One region of the Thalassotalea atypica genome, then DNA from elsewhere that is predicted to be linked to it. Evidence: predicted binding sites of a transcription regulator. Region 1 holds the regulator's gene; the other holds the start of a gene.

Region 1 (4,971 bases):
GGCATCTTCATGTACGTCATACCCGGTGCGCGCATATTCATGATAGTAACTACGATATTGATTGCGCCCATGATTGATGAAATACCCATGATATGAACAGCAAACACAAAGAATGCAGTACTACCATTACTGTAGGTTGTGGATAATGGTGCGTAGAAGGTCCAACCAAAGTTAGGCGCGCCACTTTCCATAAAGAAAGACGCTAATAAAATGGTGAACGCAAACGGTAAAATCCAAAAGCTCCAATTGTTCAGTCTTGGTAATGCCATATCTGGCGCACCTACCATCATAGGTAGCATCCAGTTAGCCAAACCTGTAAACGCCGGCATAATAGCGCCAAAAACCATGATCAAACCGTGAACAGTGGTCATTTGGTTGAAAAAGTCTGGCTCGATAATTTGCAGACCCGGTTGGAACAATTCAGCGCGTATTACCATCGCCATTGCCCCACCCGTTAAAAACATAATAAATGAGAACCACAAATACATTGAACCAATGTCTTTATGGTTAGTGGTATATAGCCAGCGTTTAATGCCTGTCATTTTATGATCATGATGATCGTCATGCTGGTGCTCTGAGTCGTTAATAACGTCAGTTGTCATACTAATTCCTCCCTACTTCGCACTTGCAGCATCAATATCTGCTGGCTGGACTAAATCACCGGTATTATTACCCCAAGCATTTCGCTCATAGGTGATAACTGCGGCAATGTCTGTTTTGCTTAATTGGCCCTTAAATGCAGCCATTGCTGGATTTTTACTACTGCCATTTAAAACCATATCAATATGAGCAGTAACATCACCCGTGATGATTGGGCTGCCAATTAATGATGGAAATGCCGGAGGTAGCCCAGCACCTGTAGGTTGGTGACATGCAACACATGCTGTCATATACACCTGTTCGCCTTTCGCCATCAATTCATCCATGCTATATGTTCTGGACAAATCTTCACTTGGTTCAGCTTGTGCTTCAACGGCTGCCTTTACTTCTTCAACTACGGCCATAGACTCTGCTTTTGGCATCGCACCAGCAACAGTATTTACATCCGATGCTTGTACTAAATCTCCCGTGTCATTACCCCAAGCATTACGCTCGTAGGTCACGACCGCTGCGATCTCTTTTAACGAAAGCTGCTTACCATAGCCTTGCATCCCTGTACCGGCTTTCCCGTTAAAGACCATATCAATATGCTCTGATACAGGGCCGGTAGTTGCAATAGGACTGCCTTTAAGCGCAGGGAACGCCGGCGGTAAACCTTGACCTGAAGGCTGGTGGCACGCAGCACAATAAGCGGTGTAAGTGGTTTCACCCAATTGCATCAACTCGTCTTTTGACATAGATGCATTAAGTGATTGTGCTTCAGCTTCTTTTGCCTTAGCAATTAATTGCTCTTGTTCAACTAGCCATGCAGCGTAGCCAGCTTCAGATTTAACTTCAACCACTACTGGCATATAGCCGTGATCTTTACCACAAAGCTCTGCACACTGACCACGATAGACACCTGGCTGATCAACAATGGTCCATGCTTCATTGATAAAGCCAGGGTTTGCATCTTGCTTCACCGCAAAAGCAGGTACCCACCAAGAGTGAATAACATCATCTGAAGTGATTAAGAATCTCACTTTTTTATTGACTGGAATAACGAGATGCTTATCAACTTCAAGCAGGTAATTTTCCCCTTTTTCAGTTGATTGACCATCGAGGTTGTCGTATTGGTCGCGAGGGGTAGAGAGAACAGAATAGAATTCAATGTCTTGATCGAAATACTTATAGTGCCATTTCCATTGAGAGCCGGTGACTTGTATGGTGATATCTGAATTGTCATTATTCTCCATCTCAATCAATGTGCTTGTGGCAGGAACCGCCATCGCAATGAGAATAACAATTGGTATTGCCGTCCAAAGTATTTCAACTTTCGTACTTTCATGAAAATCAGCAGGCTTTACCCCTTTCGATTTACGATGAAATGCCATCGACCAAAACATAGCACCAAAGACTATGACACCTATAGCTGTACAAATGTACAATGCCAGCATATGAAGATCATATACTTCCTTACTTACCGCAGTTACGCCTTCAGTAAGGTTTAACTCCATCTCGGCCCAAGCTGAACTGGAAAGCAAACTCCCCAACAACAGCCAACCTAGGTTACGTCTTTTCACTCGACATCTCCTCTACCCTTTTTAACACAGAAACAGAAAAACAGAGCGAAAGATACAGCTTTCCGCAGGGCGTAATTTCTGTTTAATTTTGGTTGAAATTGTGATGTAAGATGAGATTAGCGCACTCACATCTATTCTTATTATTTATGTTTATTTTCCACTCTAGAATTACTTAATTTTTATACAAGGTCTAGTGTTTTGTTGATTCAAGTCAAAGTTTTTCCTTATAAAACATATGAGTAAAAACTCTAACGAAGATAGAGTTAAAGCTCAAAAAACAGACGCAGCCTGTATCTTTATTGACCAGGAAGATTCTAAGAGGAAGAGATAGTGAGGAAGAAAATAAAACTTTAGAAAAAGAAAAATAATAAAAAAGGGCTTTAAAATAAGCCCTTTTAATGGTTAAAAAACAACCAAGCGCTGTGATTAATACATTACATCCAATCGGCTGCTCTGATCACCCCAACAGCAATACCTTCAACATTGAAGTGCTGGTTAGCTAAATCCACTTTAATCGGTGAAAAATCTTCATTTTCAGCATGCAAATATACGATATTTCCATCGCGTTTAAATCGTTTGACAGTGACATCCTCTTCAACTCGCGCGACGATCACTTGACCATTTTTAACATCAGTTGTTTGGTGAACCGCAAGGAGATCACCATCTAGAATGCCTATATCCTTCATGCTTTCGCCATTTACCCGCAGTAAATAATCTGCTGCTGGATGGAACATATTGCCATCAATTTTATAATGTTCTTCTACATGTTCTTGAGCAAGAATAGGCTCACCGGCTGCAACGCGGCCAATAAGTGGAATACCTTCAGCCTCTATAAATTCTTCTGCTAAACGAATACCTCTAGAGGTGCCGGGCAGCATTTCAATATACCCTTTTTTAGCCAGCGCTTTTAAGTGTTCTTCCGCTGCATTAGCGGATTTAAAACCAAAAAAATCAGCTATTTCAGCACGCGTTGGCGGCATACCTGTTTCGGAAATTTTATCTTTAATCAGATCAAATATTTGTGACTGACGCGTGGTAAGTGCTTTCATCCTGAGCCTGTTATTTTATACAGCATTACTGTCAGTATATACAGGCCCATGATAAGTGCAAGCACTTCGTTAGAGTTTAATTGTCGTTATCGTTTCAAAGTAGGTCATTAATGGCCCACTTCTGTATTCAACTTACTATTTTCATCGATATGAGTATTGATAAATTTTAGCGATTCAAATAAGAATTTATTTCGTGATTGCCCCTTTGATAACCAGTGGTCTTCACCTTCTAGTTCAATAAACTTGCTATCTTTGTCCCCTAGTGAGACCAATTTCTTGTAAAACTTCTTAGATTGAAATAGTGGAACAACAGTATCTTCAGTCCCATGCATAAGCAGTACCGGTAACGTCTTTTTTGAAACGAGATGAAATGGAGATATTTTGTGTAGATCTTCAAACGCCGTTTTACCTATGTTTTTGCGCCAGTAGCTAAAACCTGATTTTTGTTCCTTAGCATGCAAATACATATCACCTAAATTACTAACGCCAGCAAATGAGACGGCGCACTGATAAAGCTTGTATTTTACGGTTGCGCTGAAAAGTGCAACATATCCTCCGTAACTGCTACCCACCACACATATTCTTTTGGGATCGACAAGCCCTGCTTCAATTAATGAATGAACACCTTCGTCAATATCATCCTGCATCCGTTTGCCCCATTCACCATGACCGCTTCTCTTAAATTTTTTGCCGTAGCCAGCAGAGCCGCGATAATTGGGCTGAAACACGGCAAACCCCTCTGAAGCATAAAATTGTCTGATCCAATCAAAGCTCATCACGTCCCGCATTTCTGGTCCTCCATGTGGAAGAACGATTAATGGTGGCTTTTGTGCGTCACCTGCAGGCATTGTCAAAAAACTATGGATCTCGACATCATCAGATGTTTTATATCGATAACTTTTAACATGGCCTAATGCGGATTTGTCCTTTATGGGGAAGCCTTCCGCAAGGGGCTGTATGCTGCCGGCTTTTCTATCATATAAGGTAAAGCGTTCTGGGTATTTTTCACCTGACAGGTAGATAATAAATCGCTCTTTATTTCGGTCATAAGAGGTAATATCAATCTGTGCATGCTGATAAGTTGCCTTTAAATCTGCCTGCACTTGCGCTAGTTGCTGGTCAAAGTAGTAGTATTCTGGATAGTCTTCAAATGACACAACCCCCACAACTTGCTGGTTATGATAATCCCAAATAGTATCTTCGATATCATAGGGTGCATTTTCTATCACAACTTCCGACTGGCCTACCACACCCTGTTCTACCTTCGCTTTCACTAAAATGGCTAAGTCATCATACTGCCAATAATAAATGGTTTTTCTGTCAGGGCTCATATTGACGATGACGGGCTTAAAGTTCTCTTCCTTACCGCCTTTTATCGTGGTTAATCGAATGAAATCATGCTCTAAATCGCTACGGTAAAAATTGACCCATTTGTCTTTCTCCCCTAGGTATCTTTGATAGCTATAGACCTCACCATTATCATCAGTCAGCCAGTCTTCTGCATTATGCTCTTCAAATATTCTTTCATGGTCGCCATCTGATAAGTCAATCCTATAAAGCGCATTCAAGTGCCGATAGGGAAATGTCACTAATATGTGCTCTTCATCATTTGGCAGCTTACTGACTAACGTAGGCGAGCCAATATACTTTCTAAAGCTATTCCCTTTAAACAACCAAGTCACTTGATTCGATTTAACATCTAAAATGCCTTTACGATGCATAGTAAAAGTCTCAAAGTCGCCTGGAGAATATTGTGTGGT
Region 2 (4,971 bases), 1.5 Mb from region 1:
TCTAACGACGTCATCGCTTCGCTAAACGCAAATGAAGTACTGGTGCCACGACGACCATAGAACATGACTTGATTGGTTTTGTTCTTAGTCGCGTGTTTCATCTCTTCAACAGAATTAAATACGACCGTTGACGCGCGCGTTACCGGTGGATTGACCACATTACTTGCCCACTTTTTGCCGCGCCCTGCATTGATAATTTGCGTTTGTTTTTTCATTTTAAAATCACTTGCCTTTGAAACGTCGTTCAAAACTAATTTAGCTATCTAGCCATCTATAATTTATTTATACAGGTTATGTGATTAGGCTACAAGTAGTGAATTGTTATAAAGAATAAAAAATGAATATAGGTCAAACTGTTAGTAGAGCCTAAAAAGCGCGGTGCGCTTGTATTATTTTACCTAAAACAAGCCAAGTTGTTGGCTGGTAATATCATCAAAATCTTCATTGATAAACGGCAGAATATCATCAGCGATGGGCTTTATTTGTTTCTCGATATAGTAATCATAATCAAGCGATGAGCTGATAAGGTCGACAGGGACAACACCGGTTACCGAAATTACATACTCTATTTTACTTCCTCTTTTGTATTTGATTTTTTGCCCTTTTTCTTGCGCTACTTCATTCCCTAATTTGGCCGCTTTTATATGGGGTGGCGTATTGGCATAGTCTTCTAACTTACGCCGCAACTTTTTACGATAAACAAGAGCCTTATCATGCTTACCAGCCCTAATATCGTCTACCAATACCTGAATGTATTGTTTGACGGGAATATCTTCGAATACTCTTCTGTAAAGCTCCTGTTGGAATACTTTGCTGATATCCGTCCAGTCACTTCTGACAGTCTCTAGCCCTTTAAATTTAAGTTTGCCGTCTACCATGCCTGCATAGCGTTTCTTAGTGCCTATATTATTTAGCTCTTTAGCAGCCCCCTGCCCGCGAATGGTCGGCATAAAGAACTTACTGAAATGTGTTTCAAATTCTATTTCAAGCTGGCTTACCACCTGATGTTCATTCTCAATAATGGCAGACCATTTGTCGTTGATGTACGAGGCTAAATCTTTGCCTAAAAGCTGGCACGACGCAGGGCTTTGCTCATTCCCTACAAAGACAAAAATGGAGTCGGTGTCACCGTAAATCACCTGATGCCCCAAATCCTCAATCCACTCTTTGGTGGTTTTTAAGATGCTATGGCTTCGTTTGGTAATTGAGCCAGAGAGCCTTGGGTCGAAGAAGCGACAACCGGTCGACCCCAACACCCCGTAAAACGAGTTCATGATAATTTTTATTGCTTGCGAGAGCGCCGCATCTTGATCTGCTTTGGCTTTGTCACGCTCTTGCCACAACTCAGTAATAATGTCCGGCAGAAAGTTTTTGTCTCGAGAAAACAATGCCCCGTCATAACCCACAATGGCATTGTCAGGTGATTTAAGCCCTTCAATAAGTCCCATCGGATCGATTTGAAAGGTACGAATAATTGATGGGTATAGGCTTTTAAAATCCAGTACTAATACATTGTTGTATAGCCCAGGAATGGAGTCCATCACATGACCGCCGGGCGAGACTAAATCAGACTTCCCATCCCCTAAATTAGGCGCTATGTAACCTGCACGATGCAATTTAGGTAAATATAAATTAGTGAACGCTGCAACCGAACCACCGACTCTATCAAGTGATAACCCGGTTAATGAAGCACGCAATTTAGAAAAAGAGAGTAAATGTGTTTTTTCAAAAATTTGCCAAACCAGAACGCAGTCTTCTAAATTGTAGGCAGCTAACGCTTGTTTGTTATAGTTAAAGTTATCAATAATTTCAGCAAGACGGTTGTCTACATCAGTAACTTTTTTACTTTTACCAAGCAACTCATTAGAAACATTTTCCAGTGAAAAGCTGCTAAAACTATAAGTCGCAGTTTTCAGCACATCAATGCCATCAAGAATAACGCGCCCAGCAATTTCTATGAATTTTTGATCGCTGGTTTTAAGTTGTCGCCAATGCGGTGTAGAGCCATCACGGCCAATTCGAAACGGGATTTGATGTAGCTCACAACGCTTCTGTAGTAAATTAAAATCAAAATTAATTACGTTCCAGCCGATTATAATGTCGGGATCGTATTCATTAAGCCAAACAATAAAACCTTTCAGTAACTCAATTTCGTCATCAACCCATTGAATGTAAGACTCAGAGTCAGGCTCAGGCTCGCCAATCATCAGTACAAGTTGGCAATCGTCACTATATGCGCCAATTGAATAAAGCTCGCCTTGCGGCGAACACTCAATATCAATGGAAATCATAGTTAAGCTAGGATCATACTCGTCCGTTTTGCACCGTACCCGTTTATAGCTAGGGTATTGTTTACTGTGGCGCGATTGAGTTTGGTTTGATTGGGGGTGGCTAAAAGACAGTTGGTCACTGGGTGTAAAAGACAATGACGAGGTAATAAAACGCTCCATCATGTAACGTTCTTCGGGGCGAATATCGTCCTCGTAACACTTAATTGAATGCTGCTTTAAGATTTCACGGGCAAAATAAAAATCCTTTAACAAGTCAAAATAAAAGGCAGTAACCGGTTGTTGATTAAAGGTTTTAAGGGGTAAATCATTTTTTTTACTCAGTCTGATTTGGTTTTCATTAAGTAAATTAACGCTTTGCTGTGCATGTTGTGTTTCAACAAAGAATATCGCTTTCTCGCCAATTACTTTGACTTGAGTGGGTCCCGCTTGAGTTTTCAGCCAATAGGTTAACTCTAACCCTTGGCGCGTATCCATGGCACGTCTTGTTAGGACAAAACCTTGTTGTTCATTATTGCTGATCGATGTTGGCATCTGAGTTTTAGCGATTACTATTTTGAAAAAACAACATAAAGAAGTCGCAACTTCACTTGGAAAACTGGTAATATATACAGCAGTGTAATTGATTCTCGACGACTTTGAAATATAAGCGTATTAAAATCACTTCATTTCTTCAAAAGACACAGTAAAGGAAAGCCAGCGCTTTATGCTAAGTGACAACATTAAAGATACCATTAGACAAGCGTATAAAAATATTGGCCAAGAATTAGAAAACTTTACTCCTCGAAAACAACAAACCTTTCTTATTGCCGAGATCGCTAAAACCTTAGCTGGTGAATACGACAAGTCACGAAAAATCATCACAATAGAGGCTGGAACAGGTACAGGTAAGTCTCTGGCCTATGCGTTGGGCAGTATTCCTCTAGCCAAAGCGCGTAAGAAAAAAGTTTGTATTGCCACGGCTACCGTCGCACTGCAAGAACAGCTAGTTGATAAAGATCTCCCCTTTTTAAAGAAGTTTGGCGGCGTGGATTTTAGTTTTACGTTGGTTAAAGGCAGACAACGCTATGTTTGTGCGCAAAAGCTTTCACAAGCGGTCAGTGATGACGATAATCCGCAAGTCGGATTCACCTTCGCTGAAAGACCGTCGCTTAGTGATTTAAACAACTTAAAAGCCATGCACAAGGCGCTAAAAGATAACAGCTGGCAAGGTGACATAGATTCATGGAAAGAGCCAATCGCTCCACAGTTATGGCATCAAATTCAGTCAGACAAACACAGCTGTTTAAAGCATTTAAGTGAGCATACTCACTGCCCTTTTCATAAAGCGCGAGAAACCACTGAACTATCAGACGTTCTGGTCATCAACCACAGTTTATTACTGGCTGATCTAAGCTTAGGTGGTGGTAAAATACTGCCCGATCCTGAAGAGTGTTTCTTCGTCATTGACGAGGCGCACCACTTACCCAAAGTGGCGCGCGATCACGCCAGCGCCAGCGTAACCGTGAAAGGCGCGCTTGATTGGGCAGCTAAGTTACAAGAAACCTCAGATAAAATGGCGCGCTTGATCAAATCGCAAAGTGCCATTTCACCGTCATTGAAAATTGCTGATGATGCTCAAGACTTAATCGTTGAGCTCACTAAGGTCAAAGGCTTTATTGAGACAAACGCCGCAGTGTATTTTGACAAGGAAGCCTTGTATCGTTTTGAAAACGGGTTAATACCCAGCACGCTAAAGCATTGGGCAGCAGATATTAGTGATATCAGTAAAAAGCTAATCAGCCAAACGATAAAGCTATACAATTTGCTGATGGACGCCGTGAAAGAAAATGAGGTACAACTTTATTTAGCCGAGCCGCTATTAGGCGAGTCCGGTTTTATGATTAATCGCTTGGAAAATTTGCAAGCATTGTGGCAAATGTATGCCCACACCGACTCAGAAAAAGGTGCACCGCTAGCGCGTTGGATTGAAAAAACGGAAGGTAAAAAACAAGATTATGTGCTAAGCGCTTCCCCATTAGAAGTCGGCTTTACCTTAGAAGACGGCTTATGGTCTAAATGCGAAGGCGCAGTATTGTGCTCTGCTACCGTTCGGGCGTTAAATTCATTTGATCACTTTAGAATTCAAGCCGGCTTGTCGAAAAATGACGGTAGCCAATATCAATTTGTCGCCTCGCCGTTTGATTATCAAAGCAATGCTACCTTGGTGATCCCGACCATGAAGTGTGAACCTAGCAGTGATAAATTCCCTGAAGAAGTGATTGAAAAACTGCCTGCGCTGATGCCCGAAAACGAAGCCTCATTGGTGTTGTTCTCATCCTATTGGCAAATGGAACGCACCGCAGAAGCACTGCGTAAGAAAGGCCACAAAATATTAGTGCAAGGCGAACAGTCACGACAATCAATTATAAAGCGCCACAAAGTTCTGTGTGATAAAAACGCAACCAGCATCGTTTTTGGCACTCAAAGTTTTTCAGAAGGATTAGATTTGCCCGGTAAATACTTAACTAATTTGGTGATCGCTAAATTGCCATTTTCTGTTCCTACCTCCCCTGTTGAAGAAGCACACGCAGAGCACATCACCAATAAAGGTGGCAACCCGTTTATGCAAATTGCAGTGCCAGAGACATCAAAAAAATTAATTCAAGCCTGTGGGCGTTTACTGCGTAATGAAAAAGACACA

The links. The regulator LexA, encoded in region 1, represses DNA repair genes until DNA is damaged. The targets are predictions, from matches to a motif close to TACTGTATNNNNATACAGTA.
Region 2: QUE03_RS08135 (DNA polymerase II) is a predicted target of LexA. The motif match lies at 2,885-2,904, and genes of this name have one in related genera.

Annotation. Positions count from the first base shown of each region.
Region 1 covers NZ_AP027364.1:254,006-258,976, reverse strand. Annotated here, with positions in the region: gene ctaD (cytochrome c oxidase subunit I) at 1-602, opposite strand, end outside; gene coxB (cytochrome c oxidase subunit II) at 615-2,162, opposite strand; gene lexA (transcriptional repressor LexA) at 2,597-3,211, opposite strand; gene QUE03_RS01115 (alpha/beta hydrolase family protein) at 3,319-4,971, opposite strand, start outside.
Region 2 covers NZ_AP027364.1:1,759,245-1,764,215, reverse strand. Annotated here, with positions in the region: gene QUE03_RS08140 (cystathionine beta-lyase) at 1-215, opposite strand, end outside; gene QUE03_RS08135 (DNA polymerase II) at 399-2,822, opposite strand; gene dinG (ATP-dependent DNA helicase DinG) at 2,995-4,971, shown strand, end outside.